Regions from separate parts of the Inquilinus ginsengisoli genome, predicted to be linked through region 2. Evidence: riboswitches for the same ligand, from Rfam matches in the RefSeq annotation. Region 2 holds a riboswitch; each other region holds the start of a gene.
What was found. Region 2 has a riboswitch for cobalamin ahead of cobU (bifunctional adenosylcobinamide kinase/adenosylcobinamide-phosphate guanylyltransferase). Riboswitches for the same ligand answer to the same signal wherever they lie in the genome.
Positions count from the first base shown of each region.

Region 1 (5,285 bases), on a different contig from region 2:
GCATGCCGGTGCTGCGCACCCGATCGCGCAGCCCGTCCCAGTCCAGCGTCTTGGAGCGGTCCATCTCCAGCACGCCGCCGCGGGCTTCGGCCAGCAGCTCGATCGAGTCGATCGGCAGGATGCCGCGGCTCCACAGCGAGCCCTCGAAGGACGGGTAGCGCCCGCGCTCGGCCGCCAGCTCCACCGATGCGGCGATGGTGTGATAGCTGATCACCTCCATGCTCTCATCGGCGAAGCGCACCGCCTCGTCCGACGCGATCGGCAGCCGCAGCGCCTGCAGCGCGTCCTGGAAGCCCATGATGCCGAGCCCGACCGGGCGGTGCCGCAGGTTGGAGCGGCGGGCTTCCGGGATGGTGTAGAAGTTGATGTCGATGACGTTGTCCAGCATCCGCATCGCGGTGCGGATGGTGCGCTCCAGCCGCGCCCGGTCCAGGCCGCGCTCGCCGACATGGTTGGCGAGGTTGATCGAGCCGAGATTGCAGACCGCGACCTCGTCATCCGAGGTGTTCAGCGTGATCTCGGTGCACAGGTTCGAGGAGTGCACCACGCCGACATGGCCCTGCGGCGAGCGGATGTTGCAGGGGTCCTTGAACGTGACCCAGGGGTGGCCGGTCTCGAACAGCATGGTCAGCATACGGCGCCACAGGTCGAGCGCGCGGACCTGCTTGTGCACGCGGATCTCGCCGCGGGCGGCCTTGGCCTCATAGGCCTCGTAGGCGGTCTTAAACGCCGGGCCGTAGAGGTCGTGCAGGTCGGGCACCTCGTCCGGCGAGAACAGGGTCCAGGCGCCATCGGCCTCGACCCGCTGCAGGAACAGGTCCGGCACCCAGTTGGCGGTGTTCATGTCATGGGTGCGGCGGCGATCGTCGCCGGTGTTCTTGCGCAGGTCGAGGAATTCCTCGATGTCGACGTGCCAGGTCTCGAGATAGGCGCAGACCGCGCCCTTGCGCTTGCCGCCCTGGTTGACCGCGATGGCGGTGTCGTTGGCGACCTTCAGGAACGGCACGACGCCCTGCGACTGGCCGTTGGTGCCGCGGATATGGGCGCCCAGGCCGCGCACCCGGGTCCAGGAATTGCCCAGGCCGCCGGCGTATTTGGACAGCAGCGCGTTGTCCTTCACCGCCTTGAAGATGCCGTCGAGGTCGTCGGCGATCGAGGTCAGGAAGCAGGAGGACAGCTGCGGCCGCGGCGTGCCGGCGTTGAACAGCGTCGGGGTCGAGCACATGAAATCGAAGGAGGAGATCAGGTCGTAGAACTCGATCGCCCGCGCCTCGCGGTCGATCTCCCGCGCGGCCAGCCCCATGGCGACGCGCATGAAGAACACCTGCGGCAGCTCGAAGCGGATGCCCTCGGTCTGCAGGAAGTAGCGGTCGTACAGGGTCTGCAGCCCGAGGAACTGGAACTGCAGGTCGCGCTCCGGTTTCAGCGCCGCGGCGAGCTTCTTCAGGTCGTAGCGCGCCAGCTCCGGGTCCAGCAGGTCGACCGCGATGCCCTTCTTCACATAGGCCGGGAAGTATTCGGCATAGCCCTCGACCATCTCGGCATGGGTGGCGCGGGTCGGCCGGCCATGGACGAAGGACAGCGCCTCGTGCCGCAGCAGGTCGAGCAGCAGCCGGGCGCTGACCTGGCTGTAGTTCGGCTCGGTCTCGATCAGGGTGCGCGCCGCCATGATCGGCGCCAGGGCCAGCTCGGCCTCGCTGATGCCGTCATAGAGGTTGCGGCGGGTCTCGGTCAGCACCGGCTCGGCCGCGACGTCGGCGAGGCCGGCGCAGGCCTCCTCGACCAGCCGCACCAGGCGGGCCTGGTCCAGGGGCGCGCGGCTGCCGTCGGCCGCGGTGACGTTGAGCACCGCCGCCACCGGCGAGGCCTCGACCCGTGCCGCGGCCGCCGCCCGCTCGCGCGCCCGCTCGGCCCGGTACAGGACATAGGCCCGGGCGACCTTGTGGTGCTCGCCGCGCATCAGCGCCAGCTCGACCTGGTCCTGCACCTCCTCGATGTGGAAGGTGCGGCCGTGGTCGGCCCGGCGGGTCAGCGCCGCAGCGATCTGGCCGGTCAGCTCCTCGACGATGTCATGCACCCGGCGCGAGGCCGAGGCGCCCGACCCTTCGACCGCCAGGAACGCCTTGGTCAGCGCCGCCGAGATCTTGGCCGCGTCGAAGGCGGTGACCGCGCCGTTGCGGCGGATCACCTGGTAGGCCGGTTCGGCGGCCTTCTGATTCGAGGCGGCACGGGGCGCGGCGGGGGCGGCAGGTGCGCCAGCGAGCGCGCGGTCGGTTTCCTGGATGGCTGACATCGGCTAACCCCATAGATGTAGAGGGGCTTGGGCCGATGACGCGGAGTCGACAATAGCGTCGGCAAGCCGACGCAATCCGACTGACGCACCATCGAGGCACCCCGCCCGAGGACGTTCTTCACGATCACGGGCCGGTCTCCTGGCTCGCGGTATCGACCCTTCCGTCTCGCCTTCCCGGCAGGTTGCCCCACCAGTGACTCAAGACGACGAAAGAGCCTTGCCGCTTACAGTTGCGGGGGCAGCTCCGGCCTTGCCGACGAATAGCGCACCGGATTCCCTGTAGCGCCCGTGATGTCTAGATATTGACGTCTTTATGGCGGTCTACGTCAATACCTAGTTGGTGAGGTCGCAAAACTCGCAATCCAAGTTCGTTTTTGACGGCCCGGATGCAATCCCGGATTCAACGGTCCGATCCGGCCCCATCGGCGCTTCGGCATGGAGCCCCCGGGCTGCCTGCTGTACACCGAAACGGCATGATCCAGCCCCCCTATCCAGCGCCGCCCTGGCGCCTGCGCGGCACCCTCGATGCGGCGCTGTGGCGGATCCCGCGCAACGCCCTGCCGGGGCCGCTGCCGTCCGGCGCCCGGCCGTTGGGCTGGGGCGGCACGGCGCTGCTGCTGACGGTGCGGGCGGATTGGGACGACCGGGGTGACCTGGCCTATCGCGAGCTGGTGGTCGCGGTGCCGGTGCGGCTGGGCTGGCGGTTCGGCGCCACCGTCACCGCCGCCTGGGTCGACAGCCCGGCCTCGCTGGCCGGCGGCCGGGCGCTGTGGGCGATCCCGAAGCGGCTGGGCCGGTTCGAGACCGCCGCCGGCCGCACCACCCTGGCCGATGCCGACGGCCCGGTCGCGACCACGGACGACCGGGCGGGCCGCACCCTGCCCTTCCGCCTTCCGGTCCGGCTGCTCACGCTGCAGCCGGGGGACGGCCAGGTGGTGGCGACGCGGTCCCGCGCCACCGGCTGCCTGGGCTTGGGCGGCGCCACCTGGGACCTGCCGGCCACCGGGCCGCTGGCGATGCTGGCCGGGTTGCGGCCGCTGCTGACGGTCAGGCTGGCAGACGCCGCGGCGCGGTTCGGGGTGTGACCGGCCGGCGGGCCGGCCCGTCCTCGGCGCAGTCGGGCTGCGGCGGCTCGACCCAGAAGGGCAGATCCGCCAGTTGGCGCGGGGTCATCGCCAGCAGCGTCTCGGCGCCGTCGGGATCACGCCGCTGGGAGCGTCGCCACGAGAAGAGTGTCATGATGGCCTCCTGGACCAGACATTCTCCATAGATAGGGCGGCGCGCGCCCGCCTAGGAGGGACAGCGTCTCTCCATGACTATAGAAAATCTCTATAGTGCGATGTCTGACGCTCCCGGTGTGCGCGGCCGCCGGCGGCATCCGGTCCGAAATATGACCGCTGTCCTGAAACCTTCACCGATCGAATGTGTTTTCACAGAACTGCCGCTTTCGGGTCGCGGCCTCTCGCGCATCACGCGAAACAATCAATCAGCCGCCAAGAGCAAAACGAAACACCATAAATCCCCTGCAAAGGAGATGCCCCATGGTCGGTCCGGTCACGCGTCAGCCGCCCCCTCCCTGGCGCACCCTCAGGCGCGATGCCCCCTCTTTCGAGCAGTCGCTCGCTTTGGCCCGGCAGCAGGCCCCGGCCCAGCCCGCCCAGGCTCCCGCCGCCCCGACCGACGCACCGCCCGCGCTCGGCCCGTTCCCGCCCGGCGCCAAGCCGCTGGGGATCAACGAGCACAAGGTCGGAGAGGCCTGGCCGTTCCGCATCTTCATCCGCGACGAGGGCTTCGACTTCACCGACAACGACGCGCTCCACGCGCAGCTGCCGGCCACGCCCAAGCTCGACCCCCTGCCCTTCGGCAACCGCCCCGCCGCGGCGCCCGGCGCCGACCGCAGGCTGCAGGCGGACGACACCGTCATCGTGCTGGACGAGACCCGGCTCGGCTATCTCGGCCAGCAGCGGCAGCTGCTGGCCAAGGCGTCCGATCCGAAAATCTCGGATTACGAGCGCCAGCTGACCAAGGACGACCTGGCCGCCGTCGTGGCCCAGGAGATCGACTACGCCGCGACCGAGCAGAGCGCGCCGGACTTCGACGCGCTGATCCAGCCGATCGCGGCCCGGGCCCCGGACGATCCGGTGTTCCAGGAGGCGATCCGCACCGCCAAGGCGCAGAAGCTGAACGAGTGGAAGGTCGACGACCGGACGGCGGACGGCGCCGCCGCGGTGCAGAAGCTCGGCGCCGACGGCAAGTACGACGACGTCACCGCCCTGGTCAGACAGCGGGTGATCGCCGCGGCCGACAGCACCGCCAAGGACACCCCGGAGCCGCAGGCCCTGGTGGCGGCGATGACCCATCTCACCGGCGTCTACAAGACCTATGCCGGCGGCGACACCGCGCAGTATCTGGCGGCGGTGCAGAAGGGCTTCAGCGAGGCCCACCAGGAGGTGTTCCTGGAACGGCCGATCCGCGAGATCGAGGCGGCCTGGGGCAAGGGCGGCAAGGACGGGGCCAAGGCCGCCGCGGCGAAGCTGGCCGAGCTGACCGACACGAACCGGACGATGCCGATCCTCGGCGGCCAGGTGATGAGCGACCCGCGGGTCAGCGCCATCGCGCGCGGCTGCGTCGACGAGGTCGCCAAATGGCGCCCGGGGCCCGACCTCAAGGACGCGAAGAAGGTGATCAGCGACCTGGCCCAGGCCAGCCAGAACGTGGTCTGTGGCGATGGTGACGCGCCGGGCCAGGGCAAGGCCGCGGTCGACGCCCTGGCGGGGCATATGGTCGACAAGCTGCGCAGCGAGGAGGTCACGGGCGACCATCTCAACCCGCTCAACATGATGAACCTTCCCGAGCTGCTGGCCCATGCCGGAGAGGAGGGGAACGTCACCCTGTCGCTGGCCATGACCGTCCGGCTGGACCAGCTGGCCGGCCAGGAGAAGAGCCCCAGGATCAGCGACAACAACCCGGCGCCGATGCGCGACGCCATCCT
Region 1 is NZ_JAVDPW010000004.1:476,460-481,744, forward strand. It holds gene E9232_RS13820 (ribonucleoside-diphosphate reductase subunit alpha) at 1-2,293, opposite strand, end outside; cobalamin riboswitch at 2,406-2,598, opposite strand; gene E9232_RS13825 (acetoacetate decarboxylase family protein) at 2,767-3,378, shown strand; gene E9232_RS13830 (hypothetical protein) at 3,341-3,532, opposite strand; gene E9232_RS13835 (hypothetical protein) at 3,835-5,285, shown strand, end outside.
Region 1: linked by a shared signal. The riboswitch ahead of E9232_RS13820 (ribonucleoside-diphosphate reductase subunit alpha) and the one ahead of cobU (bifunctional adenosylcobinamide kinase/adenosylcobinamide-phosphate guanylyltransferase) in region 2 are both predicted to bind cobalamin.

Region 2 (5,285 bases):
CGTTGCCGAGCCTGCCGTCGCGGTTCGGGTAGTTGGCCAGGATCAGTGCGACCCGGCGATCGGCCGCCGGCGTCCGCCGCAGTCCCGCCCAGGCGGCAGCGAGATCGGCCACGAAATCGATGCGGTCGGCCACCGGGCGGTAGGACACCACGGTGCATTCGGTCAGTGGATCCCAGCGTGCCTCCGACTTGAAGGACACGGCGCGGGTCAGTACCCGTCCGTCGATCTCGGTCAGGGCGACATTCATCGCCAGATCCTGGGCCGACAGGCCGCGCGTGCCGTCGCGCCACGCCGCCTCGCCCCCGCCGGCGAACACCACCTGCAGCACGGGGCAGTCGGCCGCGTCGAACGGCGTCGGCTGGGTCGGGCCGCCGGGGCTGGAGACAGCGAAGCTGGTGGCGTTGAGGATTACCGCCGGCGGATGGCGAGCGAAGGCCTCGGTGACCAGCTCGGCCGACACCGTGTCCTTCAGGCTGGAGACGAAGATCGGCAGCGGGTTCAGTCCCCGGGCCTGCAGCGCCGCGACCAGCGCATCGACCGGCGCCAGGTTCCCCGCCTGCACCAGGGCCCGGTAGAAGACGAGGCCGGTGACGGGGGCGTCGCCCGGCCACCGCCCGGCGATCTCCGCATAGGACGGATGGCGCAGGTCCGGCCAGTACAGCCCGGCGCGCAGCAGCGGCCGCGGTTCGGCCCATTGCAGGTCGCGGCCGGTCAGCGTCGCGGCATAGGCCAGGAAGCCGCGGGCGTTCTCGATGCCGCCTTCGACCAGATAGCGCCACAGCCGGCCCCGCGCCTCCTCCGGCAGGGTCGACAGCGCGTCGAGATCGGCATCCGGCTTGTCGTCGCCCGGCAGCACGGCCAGGGGGATGCCCTCGCGCCGGCAGGCGGCATGCACCTGCTCGATGCCGTAGCGCCAATAGCCGGCGCCGCCGAGCAGCCGCACCACCACCAGCTTCGCCCGGCTGACCACGTCGTCGACATAGGTGTCGACCGACAGGTTGTGGCCGAGCTGCAGCAGGTTGGCCAGCCGGACTGAGGGGAAATCCTCGCCGAAACCGGACCGCGCCGCCGACAGGCAGGCGAGTTCGGTGTCGGCCGCGGTCAGGACGACGATGTCGCCCGGACTCTGGCCGAGATCGACCGCCTCCGACCCGTCGGCGACGCTGCCCGGCTGGGTGGCGAGGAGATGCATCAGGCCGCGAGCGATGCGGTGATGGCGGCGCGGTCGAGGCCGCGTTCGCCGATCACCACCAGGGTGGTGCCGCGGGCCTCGTCGGCGCGCCACGGGCGGTCGTAGTAATGCTGGATCCGGCCGCCCACCGCCTGGACCACCAGGCGCATCGGCTTGCCCTCGACCGCGGCGAAGCCCTTCAGCCGCAGGATGTCATGCGCCTCGATCACCGGCTTCAGCTTGCGCGTCAGGGCGTCGGGGTCGGTCACGGCGCCGAGATCGACATGGAAGCTCTCGAAATCATCGTGGTCGTGCTCGTCCTCGGCATCGTGATGCGAGGGGCGCGCCGCCAGATCGTCCTCGGCCGCGGAGCCGAGGCCCAGCAGCACCGCGGCGTCGATCGCGCCGTGGCGGGCCTTGACCACCTTGACCCCCGGGCGCAGCTGCGCGGCCAGCTCGGCGGACACCGTCGCTAGCCCGGCCTCATCCAGCAGGTCGGTCTTGTTCAGGATCACCATGTCGGCGCAGGCGAGCTGGTCCTCGAACAGCTCCTCCAGCGGGTTGTCATGGTCCAGCCCCTCGTCGGCCGCGCGCTGGGCGGCCAGCGCCTCCTCGTCCAGCGCGAAGCGGCCCTCGGACATGGCGGCGCCGTCGATCACGGTGATGACGCCGTCGACCGTGACCCGAGTGCGGATCTCGGGCCAGCCGAACGCCTTGACCAGCGGCTTCGGCAGGGCCAGGCCGCTGGTCTCGATCACGATGTGGTCCGGCGGCTCGGCGCGGTTCAGCAGCTTCTCGATGGTCGGGATGAAGTCGTCGGCCACGGTGCAGCAGATGCAGCCATTGGCCAGCTCCACCACATCCTCCTCGCGGCAGGTGGCGTCGCCGCAGCTGCGCAGCAGGTCGCCATCGACCCCGACATCGCCGAACTCGTTGATGATCAGGGCCAGCCGGCGGCCATTCGCGGTCTGCAGCAGGTGGCGGATCAGCGTGGTCTTGCCGGCGCCGAGGAAGCCGGTGATGACGGTGGCGGGGATCTTGGCGGGCATGCGGTCTCTCTCAGGCGGATTTCAGGGTTAGGGGAAGGCCGGCGGCGACGAAGACGACGGAGGGAACCACGGCCGCCACGGCCTGGTGCAGGCGCCCGGCATGGTCGCGGAAGGCGCGGGCCAGGGCGTTGTCGGGGACGATGCCGAGCCCGACCTCGTTCGAGACCAGCACCACGGGGCCGGCCGGCGCCGCCAGCCAGCGCACCAGCCGGTCGGTCTCATCAGCGATGTCGCGGTCGGCATGCATGAGGTTGGACAGCCACAGCGTCAGGCAGTCGACCAGCACGGCGTGGCCGGGGCCGGCGACCTTGTCCAGGGTCTCGACCAGCTCCAGCGGCGCCTCGACCGTGCGCCAGCGCGAGCCGCGCTGTTCCTGGTGGCGGGAGATGCGCTCGACCATCTCGGCGTCCCAGGCCTCGGCGGTGGCGAGATAGATGCAGTCGCCGGGCTGGCTCTCGACCAGCGCCTCGGCATGGCGGCTCTTGCCCGAACGGGCGCCGCCCAGCACCAGCGTCGCTGCCGGCAGACTAGCCACTGATAGCTCGATGCTGCACGCCTCGCCCTTCCGGTCGGCCGGCCAGGGCAATCGGACGCCGGAGACGGTGCCCGGAAGGCGCCATGCATCCCGCGCCACCGGTTCACCCCGCCCGGCGGTTCGCACGCATCGCCTCGCCGGCAGGTCTCCTGGCTCGCGGGTCGTCGCCTGCCTCCGCCTTCCCGGCCATCGGCCAGTGGCTGTCGGAGTTGGGCTCGCCGCCTACAGTTGCGGGGGCAGCCGCGGATCAGGCCTCCTGAAAGGATAGACCGTCCCGCGTTCCCTTTTCATCCCCTCGGGCGTCCGCCCTTGGGGAACCAGCTGCGCGATGGCCGCACAGTAGGAGGCGCGGGCAAGGGGGTCAACGGCGCCGAAGCGTCACGACGCCTTGCCGGTGTCGCCGGCGGAGCGCAGCCGCTGGGCGTAGACGTTGATCACCAGGGCCGCGAGCAGGATCAGGCCGCGGATCAGGATCTTCAGGAAGCTGTCGATGTTGACGTGGTCCAGCCCGTTGTTCAGCACGCCCAGGATGAACAGCCCGATGATGGTGTTGCCGATGCCGCCGCGGCCGCCGAACAGGCTGGTGCCGCCGACCACCACCGCGGCGATGGCGTCGAGCAGGAAGGTGTCGAACTCGTTCTGCTGGGCGCTGCCGAAATAGGCGACGCCGAGCATGCCGGCGATGCCGGAGCAGACGGCCGAGATCACCATCACCGCGCCGACGATGACCCGGACGTTGACGCCGGAATACTCCGCCGCCTCGCGGTTGCCGCCCACCATGTAGACGTAGCGGCCGAAGCGCGTGTAGGTCAGCACCAGGTGCCCGGCCAGCAGCATGATGGCGGCCACGATCACGATCCATGGGATGCCGCCGATCGAGCCGGAGCCCAGGGTGACCACCAGCGGCGGCACGGCATAGGCGATCTGGCCGCGCACCAGCATGGCGCAGATCCCCGCGCCGATCTGCATCATGGCCAGGGTCATGATGAAGGACGGGATGCCGATCCGCGTCACCCCCACCGCGTTGACCAGGCCCAGCAGGGCGCAGCCGGCGAGCGCGATCACGATCGCCAGCCAGCCCGGCAGCGGCACGTTGGCGATGGTGACGTAGGTTTCCTGCGCGGTCAGGAAGGCGACGATGATGCCGGTGGCGTTGGCGATGCTGGCCACCGACAGGTCGATCTCGGCGCACAGGATCACGAAGGTCAGGCCGACGGCGATCACCGCCGTCACCGAGATCTGGTTCAGGATGTTGCTGAAATTGTCGACCGTCAGGAAGGACGGGCTGGCGATGCTGAAGAAGCCGACCAGGATGATCAGGGTGATGAACGGCGCGATGTTGCGCAGCTGCCCGCCCAGCATCCCGCCGAGCCGGGAGGCGGTGCCGCGGACCGGCGGTTTGGCTGACGCGTCCATGCGATTCCCCTGCTCCACCATCATGCCGCCTCGAGCAGGCGGTCCTTGCTGACCATGCCGCCGGCGAATTCGCGGGTGATGCCGCCCTTGCGCATCACCAGGATGCGGTCGGCGAGCGACAGCACCGTCTCCGGCTCGGCCGACACCACCACCACGCCGATGCCCCGGTCGCGCAGGCCGCGCACGATCCGGACCACATCCTCCTTGGCGCCGACATCCATGCCGCGGGTCGGCTCGCTCAAGATCAGCACCTTGGGCGTGAAGGTCAGCCACTTCGCCAGGGCGACCTTCTGCTGGTTGCCGCCGGACAGGGCGCCGAGATGCGCGTCGACATGCGGGGTGCGGATGCGCAGCTCCTCGACCCGCTCGCGGGCGATGCGCCGCTCCGACTCCGGGCTCAGCAGCCAGCGCGACACCCGGTCCAGGATGGCGATCGAGGTGTTCTTGTAGATCGGCTCGTGGTGGAACAGCATCGCCCGCCGGCTTTCCGGCACGAAGGCGATGCCGGCGCGGCGGGCGACGGCGGTGCTGCGCAGCCGCACGGCCCGGCCGGCGACCCGGATCCGGCCCTGGTCGGGCTGCAGCTTGCCGAACAGGGTGCGCGCCAGCTCCAGCTGGCCGCAGCCCATGAAGCCGTAGATGCCCAGCACCTCGCCCGCCCGCACCTCCAGCGAGATGTCGTTGTAGAAGCGGTCGGCCGACAGTCCTTCCGCCGCCAGCACCACCGGGGCGCCGGGCTTGGAGTCGAGCCGGATCTCGCCGGTGTAGCTTTCCTCCAGCTCGCCGTGGCCGGCGCCGATCATGTGCTCGATCAGCGCCGCCTTGTCGGTCTCGGCGGCGCGGGCGCTGAGGATGCGGCGGCCGTTGCGGAACACGGTGACGGCGTCGGACACCTTCAGGATGTCGTCGAGGAAATGCGAGATGAAGACGAAGCTGCGGCCCTCCTCGCGCAGCCGCCGCAGCACGCCGAACAGGCGCTCGATCTCCGGCGGCGACAGCGCCGAGGTCGGCTCGTCCAGGATGATGATGCGGGCGCCGGAGAACAGCACCCGGGCGATCTCGATCAGCTGCTGCAGCCCGATCGGCAGCGCCCCGGCTGGCGTGCGCGGGTCGA
Region 2 is NZ_JAVDPW010000006.1:534,270-539,554, reverse strand. It holds gene cobN (cobaltochelatase subunit CobN) at 1-1,192, opposite strand, end outside; gene cobW (cobalamin biosynthesis protein CobW) at 1,192-2,220, opposite strand; gene cobU (bifunctional adenosylcobinamide kinase/adenosylcobinamide-phosphate guanylyltransferase) at 2,231-2,755, opposite strand; cobalamin riboswitch at 2,878-3,092, opposite strand; gene E9232_RS19555 (ABC transporter permease) at 3,134-4,171, opposite strand; gene E9232_RS19550 (sugar ABC transporter ATP-binding protein) at 4,192-5,285, opposite strand, start outside.

Region 3 (5,285 bases), on a different contig from region 2:
CGTGGATGATCTTGGGGTTGCGGCGCTCGACCGGCGTCATCGACGAGATGATCGCCTCCTGCCGCTTGATCATCTTGTCGTCCAGGCCGGCGGTCTTCATCTGGTCCTTGATCTTGCCGACCCCGGGCAGCATGCCCATCAGGCCCTGCAAGCCGCCCATCTTGCGCATCTGGCGCAGCTGGGAGGCGAGGTCCTCGAGATCGAACTCGCCCTTCTGGATCTTAGCGGCGAGCTTCTCGGCGTCTTCCTTCTCGATCGTCTGCGACGCCCGCTCGACCAGGCTGACGACGTCGCCCATGCCGAGGATGCGGTTGGCGATGCGGTCGGGATGGAACAGCTCAAGCGCGTCCATCTTCTCGCCCGTGCCGATCAGCTTGATCGGCTGGCCGGTGACGGCGCGCATCGACAGGGCGGCGCCGCCGCGGCTGTCGCCGTCGACCCGGGTCAGGACGATGCCGGTGACGCCGACCCGCTCATGGAAGGTGCGGGCGACGTTGACCGCGTCCTGTCCGGTCATGGCGTCGGCCACCAGCAGGGTCTCGGTCGGCTTGGTGGCGTCGCGGATGGCGACCACCTCAGCCATCAGCTCCTCGTCGATGGCGAGGCGGCCGGCAGTGTCGAGCAGGACGACGTCGAAGCCTTCGAGGCGGCCGCGCTCCAGCGCGCGGCGGGCGATGGCCAGCGGCTCCTGCCCCGGCACGATCGGCAGGGTGGTGACGCCGATCTGCTCGCCGAGGATCTTCAGCTGCTCCTGCGCCGCCGGGCGCCGGGTGTCCAGCGACGCCATCAGGACCTTGCGGTTGTCGCGGTCCTTCAGGCGCAGGGCCAGCTTGCCGGTGGTGGTGGTCTTGCCCGAGCCCTGCAGGCCGACCATCAGCACCGGCACCGGCGGCACGGCGATCAGGTTGATCGGGGTCGGGGCGTTGATGTCGGGCATCTCGCCGGGCGTGCCGCCCAGCATCTCGATCAGGCAGTCATGGACGATCTTGATGACCTGCTGGCCCGGCGTGACCGACCGCAGCACCTCATGACCGACCGCGCGCTCGCGCGCCTTGTCGATGAAGTCCTTGACCACCGGCAGGGCGACGTCGGCCTCGAGCAGCGCCACGCGCACCTCGCGCAGGGCGGCGCCGACATCGGCCTCCGACAGCGCGCCGCGCTTGCGAAGCCGGTCGAAGATGTCGCCGAGACGGCCGCTCAGTCCTTCGAACATGATCGCCCTTACGAATCCCGCGATCCCAAACGGAAAAACGCCAGTGCGCGACACTCGCGAACTGGCGGCACCCCTTGGGGTCTCGCTGCGGGCCAATCCCGCAACGGTGGGTCTTTTAGGCGGGGGACGCGCCGGAGTCAACCAAAGCGGCCAGCGACCCCTTCCCTACCGCTGCCCGTCGTCCCGGCGCAGCACCAGGATGAAGCCGTCCTCGCCCGGCAGGCCGCGGCCGGCCTCGGAAGGGACGGCGCCCTCGACCGGCACCGGGTCGACGCGGTCGAGGAACGCCTCCATCGCCGCCACCGACCAGTTCCAGATCGTCTTGTCCCGCGGCACCGCGCCGATCGCGTCGTAGAAGCGGCGCGCGCCGTGGTTGACGGGATCCATCTCCCAGCGCACCCGCATGTCCTGGGACACGCCCTTGTCGGCCAGCGCCCGCATCAACTGCCGGCCGACGCCCTGGCTGCGCGCCCGCTCGCGGACATAGACGTCGTCGACGCGGATGAAGTCGCCGCCCGCCCAGATCGAATAGTCGATGGTGTAGCTGAGATAGCCGACCACGCCGCTGCCATCCTCGGCGATCAGGCCGCGAAAGCGCGGCGGCACCTCGGCCAGCGCCTCGTCGAGATCGGCGCGCTGCGCCGTGATCGCCGCGGACTGGCCGGTGTGGGCCGCCAGCTCGCGCAGCATGTCGAGCAGCATCGGCACATCCGCGGCCACCAGCGGCCGCACGCTCAGGTCGCACATCACAGAGCCTCTCCCACCTTCCCAAGGGGTTCGGGAGGGGCCGGGGCATGGGCGGACCTCGCCCTGACGCCAGCTCGCCGCCCGGGGACACCCCGCCCGGTCACACGCAATCCTTCGACGGCAGGTCTCCTGGCTCGCGGGTCGCCGCCTCGCACCCCCTTCCCGGACCGGCTCCGGTGGCTTCGGGTACAGACTCGCCGCCTACAGTTGCGGGGGCAGCGCCGGCATGACCCCAAATTGGGGAGTGACCGGCTTCCCTTTTTCACCCCGGTCTCCCGGGGCACCGTCGGCCGCCATGCTACCCGGCGGCCCCCGCCCTGTCGATCACGCAGGCCTTAGGCCTCGCACCCATGGCCGCGATGATGCCATATGGAGGGGGAGAGACTTGGGAGTGGGCGATGGACGGGCTGCCGTTCTGGAAGATGCATGGGCTGGGCAACGACTTCGTGGTGCTGGACGCGCGCGAGCGGCCGATCACGATCCATCCCGACCAGGCCCGCCGCATCGCCAACCGGCACCGCGGCGTCGGCTTCGACCAGCTGCTGGTGATCGAGCCGACGCAGACGCCGGGCGCCGATGTGTTCATGCGCATCCTGAACGCCGACGGCACCGAATCCGGTGCCTGCGGCAACGGCACGCGCTGCGTCGCCGCGCTGGTCATGGCCGACACCGGCGCCGAGACGCTGGCGGTCGAGACCCGCGCCGGCCTGCTGGAATGTCGCACGGCACCCGGCGGCGTCACCGTCGACATGGGCCCGGCCCGGCTGGGCTGGCAGGACATCCCGCTGGCGCATGAGGCCGACACGCTGCATTTGCCGGTGTCGTCCGGCGCGCTGTCGGACCCGGTGGGCGTGTCGATGGGCAACCCGCACGCCATCTTCTTCGTGCCCGACGCCGAGGCGGTGCAGATCGACGGCGTCGGCCCGGTGCTGGAGCACGACCCGCTGTTCCCCGAGCGCGCCAATATCGGCGTGGTCCAGGTGCTGGGCCGCGACCGGCTGCGCTACCGGGTGTGGGAGCGCGGGGTCGGCGTCACCCAGGCCTGCGGCAGCGGCGCCTGCGCCGGCGCCGTCGCCGCCATCCGCCGCGGCCTGGCGGACCGTACCGTCTTCGTGGTGCTGGACGGCGGCGACCTGCTGATCGAGTGGCGCGAGAGCGACGGCCATGTGCTGATGACCGGCCCGGCCGAGACCAGCTTCGCCGGCATCCTGTCGCGCGACCTGCTGGACGCACCGAAAGACGCGTAGCCCATAGGTTGGGTTCGCAAGGCGAACCCAACGATCATCAGAGCAGTGGCGAGATGTTGGGTTCGCCGAGGCGAACCCAACCTACTGAAGGGCCGCCAGCAGCGCCGCGATCGCCGCCCCTGGCGCCGGCGCGCGCATGACGCTGCCCATCACCGCAATGCCGGCGAATCCGGTGGCCAGGAGCCCTGCCGCCAGATCCGGTTCGACGCCGCCGAGCGCGATCACCCGTCCGGGATGGCGGCGGGCGATGGCCCCGGCCTCGGGGGGTGACAGCGCAGGGACATAGCCCGGCTTGCTCGCCGTCGGCGCCACGGGCCCCAGGGTGACGTAGTCGGCGCCGGCCGCAATTGCGGCCGCGACCTCCGCCCCGGAGTGGCAGGAGGCGCCGATCAGCGCGGACGGCCCGAGCCGATGCCGTGCGGCACCCGGGTCTCCGCCGGCCGCGAGATGCAGCCCATCGGCCTCGGCCGCCGCCTCCAGGTCGGCATGGACTGTGACGATAGCTCCAACCGGCTGCGCCAAAGCCGAGATCCGGCGCAGCAAGGCGCGCCGCTCCGCCTCCGGCAGGTCCTTCTCGCGCACACTGACCCAACGGCAGCCGACGGCCAGCGCATCCGCCACCACCCCTTCGAGCGGCCGGGCCGACTGGCTGCGGTCGGTGATCAGCAGCAGCGCCGGCGCCGGCAGCCTGGTCACGTCCCGATCAGGCCGAGCTGCGGGCTGGAGGGGTCGGCGAGGTGGCGCTTGGGGATGCGTCCGGCCAGCGCGGCCAACCGCCCGCCCTCGACCCCCGCCCGCATCGCCCGGGCCATGCGCAGCGGGTCGCGCGCCTTGGCGATGGCGGTCGACAGCAGCACGGCGGAACAGCCCAGCTCCATCGCCAGCGCCGCGTCCGAGGCGGTGCCGATGCCGGCGTCGAGCACCACCGGCACCGACAGGCGGTTGCAGATCATCTCGATCGCATGCGGGTTGGAGACGCCGAGGCCGGAGCCGATCGGCGAGCCCAGCGGCATCACCGCAGCGCAGCCGGCATCGGCCAGCCGTAGGCAGGTGACGAGGTCGTCGTTGCAGTAGGGCAGCACCACGAAGCCGTCGCGCACCAGCTCATCCGCCGCCTCGACCAGCTGGGCGACGTCGGGATACTGGGTCTCGCGGTCGCCGATCAGCTCCAGCTTCAGCCAGTTGGTGCCCAGCGCCTCGCGCGCCAGCTGCGCCGTCAGCACCGCATCCCGCCTGGTCATGCAGCCGGCGGTGTTGGGCAGCAGGCGCCAGCGGTCGCCGACCAGGTCGACCAGGCTTTCGGCATAGCCTTCCAGGCTGATGCGGCGGATCGAGGCGGTGACGATCTCCGCCCCCGACGCCTCGATCGACTCAAGCATCAGCTGCCGGTTGGGATAGCCGGCGGTGCCGATCAGGAGGCGCGACTGCAGCGCCACGCCGGCAATGATCAGGGGATCCTGCATATCCATTTTCTCCTCAGCCGCCCTGGCCCCTAACCGCCCTGAAATGGGCGGACGATCTCGACCCGGTCGCCGGCCGCCAGCTGCCGCTCCGGCCAGCGCGCCCGCGGCAGTACGGCGTCGTTCAGCGCCACCGCCGTGCCGCGCGCCGCCGGGTCGATGCCCTTGGCCAGCAGCAGGTCGAGGATGCTGATTCCGATGACGGCTTCGACCTCGCCGTTCACGACCACGTTCATTGCGCCGCCTCCGCGACCCGGGTGAATCGGTCGATGCGGAACGGCTCGGCCGCCGCCGGCAGCCGGCCCTCCAGGATGAGGCCGGCCATCGCCTCGACCGTCGCCGGCAGCAGCAGGATGCCGTTGCGGTGGTGGCCGGTGGCGAGCACCAGCCCCTCGACCGCCGACGGGCCCAGGATCGGTGCGTCGTCGCGGCTGCCGGGCCTGAGGCCGGCCCAGCTTTCGACCACCGGCAGTTCCTCGATCCCCGGCAGCACCCGCCAGGCGGCGTCGAGCAGCGACAGCATTCCGCCGGCGGTGACGGTGGTGTCGAAGCCGCGCTCCTCCACCGTGGCGCCGATGATCAGGCGGCCGTCGAGGCGCGGCACCAGATAGGCCTTGC
Region 3 is NZ_JAVDPW010000017.1:13,795-19,079, forward strand. It holds gene ffh (signal recognition particle protein) at 1-1,213, opposite strand, end outside; gene E9232_RS33545 (GNAT family N-acetyltransferase) at 1,379-1,960, opposite strand; cobalamin riboswitch at 2,063-2,263, opposite strand; gene dapF (diaminopimelate epimerase) at 2,359-3,207, shown strand; gene E9232_RS33555 (thiamine phosphate synthase) at 3,289-3,903, opposite strand; gene E9232_RS33560 (thiazole synthase) at 3,900-4,670, opposite strand; gene thiS (sulfur carrier protein ThiS) at 4,700-4,903, opposite strand; gene thiO (glycine oxidase ThiO) at 4,900-5,285, opposite strand, start outside.
Region 3: linked by a shared signal. The riboswitch ahead of E9232_RS33545 (GNAT family N-acetyltransferase) and the one ahead of cobU (bifunctional adenosylcobinamide kinase/adenosylcobinamide-phosphate guanylyltransferase) in region 2 are both predicted to bind cobalamin.

Region 4 (5,285 bases), on a different contig from region 2:
TGCGGGCCCGATACCTGCCGACCGCGCATTACGCGCGCTGACCTCGTGTCCTAATCGGAGCCATTGCATGAAGACCCTGTTTCGTGCCGGCCTTCTGGGCCTGTCTCTTGCTGCCTGCGCGCTGCCCGCCTGGGCGCAGGACAAGACGCTCAACGTCGTCGCCAGCTTCACCGTGCTGGCCGACATCGTCCACCAGGTCGGCGGCGACACCGTCGCGGTCCGCAGCCTGGTCGGCCCCAACGGCGACCCGCATGTCTACGAGCCGACGCCGCAGGACGCCCAGGCCCTGGCCAAGGCCGACGTGGTCATCGTCAGCGGCCTCGACCTCGAAGGCTGGATGGACCGGCTGATCACCGCCTCGGGCTACAAGGGCAAGATCATCGTCGCCTCGGACGGCATCGTCACCCGCCGGATGGAGGATGACGGCAAGGAGATCACCGACCCGCATGCCTGGAACAGCGCGGCGAACGGCGTGGTCTATGCCCAGAACGTGACCAAGGCGCTGGCGGCCGCCGACCCGGCCCATGCCGCGGCCTACCAGGCCAACGGCGCCAAATACGAGGCCGAGCTGAAGGACCTCGACGGCTGGGCCCGGCGCGAGGTCGCGACCATCCCCGAGGCCAAGCGCAAGGTCATCACCAGCCATGACGCCTTCGGCTATCTCGGCGCCGCCTACGGCATCGAGTTCCGGGCCCCGGTCGGCTTCTCCACCGAGAGCGAGGCCTCGGCCGGCGACGTGGCCAAGCTGATCGACCAGATCAAGCACGAGCACATCAAGGCGGTGTTCATCGAGAACGCGACCGACCCCCGGCTGGTGCAGCAGGTGGCCAAGGCCTCCGGCGCGCAGATGGGCGGCGAGCTCTATGCCGAGGCGCTGTCGACCGAGGACGGCCCGGCTTCGACTTATGCGAAGATGTTTCGGTATAACATCACAACGCTGGTCGGCGGCATGAAGCAGAACTGATACCAATCCCGCAAACATCGACTCGTCGTCATCCCGGGCGCCGCGCAGCACGAAGTGATGCGCTGCTGACCCGGGATCTCTTCGAGGTCGTGCCGAGATCCCGTGTCTGCGCCGCAGCACTGCGTGCCGCAGCGCGCACGGGATGACAGGTCAGGAATTCAGACAGCCGATATGAGGTTCGGCGGTTATGCCGCCGGCCGGAAGCGTTGGTACAACAAGCCGGTCAGCGACCCCAGCACGGCCCAGAACAGCAGGCTGGTGATCACCGCCGCGACGATGAAGTCATGGGTCAGGGATTCCGGCGCCACCGACTTGAACTCGGCCGGCTGCGGCGCGCCATAGGCGTGCGGCAGCACCAGCAGGACGATGCCGGCCAGGCTCCACAGGGCGCTGCGGGTCAGGAAGATCAGCGCCAGCCCGCCGCCGGTCGCCAGCGCCGTGGCCACCCACCAGACCTGGCGGTCGAACAGCGGCGCCGCCTCGGTGCCGGGCACCTCCGGCGGCAGGCCCAGGCCGGGCGCCAGGGTGAAGGTGGCGAAGCCGGCCAGGCCCCAGAACAGGCCACGGCGCCAGTCGATCTCGCCGCCATGCACGGCATAGGCCGCGACCAGCAGCAGGGCGAAGCCAATGCCGGTCAGCACGTCGGCCAGCAGCGTGTAGGCGGTGCGCTCGAAGCCGTCCTGCGGCTCCCAGGCCGCGGCCCCGTGCTCATGATCGTGCTCGGCGGCCGCCGTGGTCGCGGCGGGCGCGGCCATCGACATGGCGGGGGCGGCGGCGTCCTCGCCGGCCTTCTCGAACACCTCGGCATGCAGGATGATCGGCACCGTGCCGAACTGGTGGACGATGGTGATGAAGGCGCCGGCGATCAGCCCGGCCAGCGCTGCCACCAGGAAGAAGCTGCGGAACGCGGCCATTGCCGACTCCTCAGTGGCAGGGGAACGCGTTCGAATGCCGGGTGTCGTGCGCGGCGTTGTGGAAGGCCTCGGCATGCGAGAAGCCGACGCCCCAGACCAGCACCACCCCCAACAGGGCGGCGAGCAGGGCGGGGACGGCGGTGCGGCTGCGCGGCGCTGCCTTGGCGCCGGTACCGATGGTGATGGACGGGTTGGACGTCATGTCCCTGTCTCCTATGCCTTGCGTTCAATGGTGAAACGGGCCGCGTCGGCCGAAGGCATGGGCACGCGTTGCCCCGGCCTGCACGCGGCAGGGCCGGCGACGCGTCGCCATGAGACGATCCTGGACACCATCATCTCCGCCTCCGGGCACCCCGCCCGGTCAATGGAACCCCTACGATGATGGCAGGTCTCCTGGCTCGCGGGTCGTGGTCTGCCGCCGACCTTCCCAAGCCTCCGGTCGCCCGGTGGCCCAGTGGTCGTCGATGGCGGCAGACTCTCCGCTTACAGTTGCGGGGGCAGCCACGGTCTAGGCCCCTGATTGGGTCGTCCGCACCGTGTTCCCTTTTAATCCCCTCGGAGGTCGTCCTCGGGGCACCATCACGGAAACCGATACGTCATTCCGCCGGGTGCGGCAAGTCATCCCAGGGCCTCCCGCGTGACATCGTCATTGCGGAGCGCCGCGGGAGCGTGGCAATCCGGTGGCACGGTCCCCTGGTCGAGGAGAGCGCCCGATGGCATCGAAAGACCCGGTCACGATCGATCGCACCGAATTGCGACTTGCCTATGAGTTCGTCAGCACCGGCGGCTTCGGCGAGAACAAGGCCTATGTCTCGCTCGACACCGGGAAAATCCACCTGGTCTCGGACTTTGCCGACATCATGGAGGAGGACGTGGCTCCGGACGACGTGGAGACCTCCGATCGCTACCTTGCCATTCCGCACAAGAACGAACTCGATCTCGGCCGGGACCTGGTCCTGCGCTTCGTCGATCGCGAGCTGCCCGGCGACCTCGACACGGTCGAGGACATATTCCGGCGAAAGGGCGCGTATGGGCAGTTCAAGCGGCTGCTGGAATCGCGGGGCGCGCTCGATCGCTGGCACGATTACGAAGAGCGCACCGTCGAGGAAGCTCTTCAGGTTTGGTGCCAGGAGAATGGCATTCGTCTATCGGAGTGACGCCCCGCGGGTGCCTAGTCCTTGCCCTTCGGCCCCGTCTCGGCGCCGAAGATCGCCTTGGCCAGGCTCATGGTGCCGGGTGGGTGGTCGCGCAGATAGGGCAGGGGGCGGCACACCTTCATCGCGGCCAGGCCGATGCGCACGCTGAGGATGCCGTTGATCGCGCCCTCGCCGGCGCGGCGGCCGAAGGAGCGCAGCAGGCCGGCGCCCAGGAAATCGCCGAGATAGTCGTTGGCGGCCTCGACCCCGCCGGCGATCAGCAGCGTGGTCGCCACCCGCCGGATCAGCGACAGCGTGGCGAACAGGCCGGGCCGGAAGCCCTGGATCTCGGCGATCCGCCGGATCATCCGCAGGTTCAGCGCGCCGGACACGATCATGTCGACCACGGCGAAGGGCGTGACCGTGGTGATCAGCGCGGTACGCCGCGCCGTGGCCGCGATGGTGGCGCGGCAGGCGGCGTCGATCGGGCGCTGGGCGTGGATCTCCAGCAGCGCGATCAGGTCGGCAGGGTCGCGCAGCTCGTCGCGCTCGCGCTCCAGCCGGGCGATGCCGTCGGCGGCCGGACCGCTGCCGTGCAGGCCGCGGAAGCGCGCCACCACCGCCTCGGCCGCGGCCGCATCGCCGCTGGCTGCGGCCCGGGCCAGGCTGCGGATCGCCTCGACCCGGCCCAGCCGACGCAGCGCCAGCAGCTCCCAGCCGGCCCAGACCAGGATGCCGATCCCGGCGATGCCGAGCAGCACCAGCGTCGCCGCCTGCAGCGGCCCGCCCTGGCTCAAGAGGTCGGTGACCAGGCGCTCGATCCACAGGCCGATGCCCAGGCCCACCAGGCCGGTCAGCGCCCCGAAGGCGATGCGCAGGGCGACGCTGCCCGGGCTGCGGCGGCGGTACAGGCCGGGATCGGAGGCTTCCGGCGCGGCCGGGACCGGGTCGTCCTCGACCGCCACCGCCTCGGCCTGGTCGAGCCGGAACACGGCCGGGGCTGGCGTCTGCCGCCCCTCCGCCTCGGGCAGTTCGTCGAGAATCAATGGCGGCCGGGTCATGCCAGGTCTTCCCCGATCAGGAACTGCAGCGCCCCGTCCAGCCGGATGTGCGGCCAGGGCTGGCCGTCGGCGCCGAGATCGGCCGGCGGCAGGAAGCGCTGGGCGCCGAAGCGGCCGCCGCCACGGGCCTCGCGCAGGCTGCGCGGCAGCGCCCCGGGGAAGGCGGCGACCGGCTTGCCGCCCGGCTCGATCGTCCCGGCGACGCAGCGCAAAGTCTCGCCCTCGTGCTTGACGTCGACCTCGCGGGTGGCGCGCAGCGAGGCGATCGCCATCGACCGCGCGGTGGCGCCCTGGAAGGCGGTGCGGCGCACGCTCTGCTGCAGCAGCTCGTCCATCAGCCCGACCAGCGGCTCATGCCCCTCGCGCGGCAGGTGGTCGGCCTTGGTCGCCGCGAACAGCACCTTGCGCACCCGGGTCTCGAACGGCCACAGCCAGTTGACGCCGCCGGTCCGGAAGCAGCCCAGGATGTCGTCCATGGCGCGGCCGAGATCCTCCAGGCTCTCCGGCCCGGCGGCGAGGTGCGACAGGAGGTCGACCAGCACGATCTGGCGGTCGAGCCGGCTGAAATGGTCGCGGAAGAACGGGCTGATCACCTTGGCCTTGTAGCCCTCGAACCGCTCCTCCATCAGCCGCCACAGCGACCCGCGCGGCGTCTCGCGCGGCCGCGGCAGCGGGCAGAAGGTGAGGGCGGGCGAGCCTTCGAGGTCGCCCGGTAGCAGGAACCGCCCCGGCTGCAGCCGGCTCAGCGGAATGGCATGGGTGCGGCAGCTGCGGAGATAGTCGGTGTACAGCCGGGCGACCTCGATGGCGTCGGTCTCCCTGGCCGGCCCGGCGGGGTCGAGGGCGGCGATCGCCTCGCGCCAGCCCTGCGACAGCGGCGCCCGCACCCCTGATGCGGCCAGGGCCAGCGTCTCCTCGGCCCAGGAGGCGTAGTCGCGCTGCAGCAGCGGCAGGTCGATCAGCCATTCGCCGGGATAGTCGAAGATGTCGAGATGCAGCAGCTGGTCGCCCAGCAGGCTGCGCAGCCCGCTCTTGGGGGCGAAGCGCAGGGACAGGCGTAGTTCCGCCACGTTGCGGGTGCTGGCCGGCCAGTCGGGGTGCCCGCCGGCGCCGGTCAGCCGCGCCACCGCCTCCTCATAGGCGAAGCGCGGCAGTTCCAGGTGCGGCTGCGGCCGCAGCAGCGCGGCGCGCAGCCTGTCCTCGGCCACGG
Region 4 is NZ_JAVDPW010000003.1:717,651-722,935, forward strand. It holds gene E9232_RS11045 (metal ABC transporter permease) at 1-41, shown strand, start outside; gene E9232_RS11050 (metal ABC transporter substrate-binding protein) at 68-964, shown strand; gene E9232_RS11055 (CbtA family protein) at 1,150-1,878, opposite strand; gene E9232_RS11060 (CbtB domain-containing protein) at 1,889-2,080, opposite strand; cobalamin riboswitch at 2,245-2,474, opposite strand; gene E9232_RS11065 (hypothetical protein) at 2,592-3,035, shown strand; gene E9232_RS11070 (TIGR01620 family protein) at 3,050-4,075, opposite strand; gene E9232_RS11075 (YcjX family GTP-binding protein) at 4,072-5,285, opposite strand, start outside.
Region 4: linked by a shared signal. The riboswitch ahead of E9232_RS11060 (CbtB domain-containing protein) and the one ahead of cobU (bifunctional adenosylcobinamide kinase/adenosylcobinamide-phosphate guanylyltransferase) in region 2 are both predicted to bind cobalamin.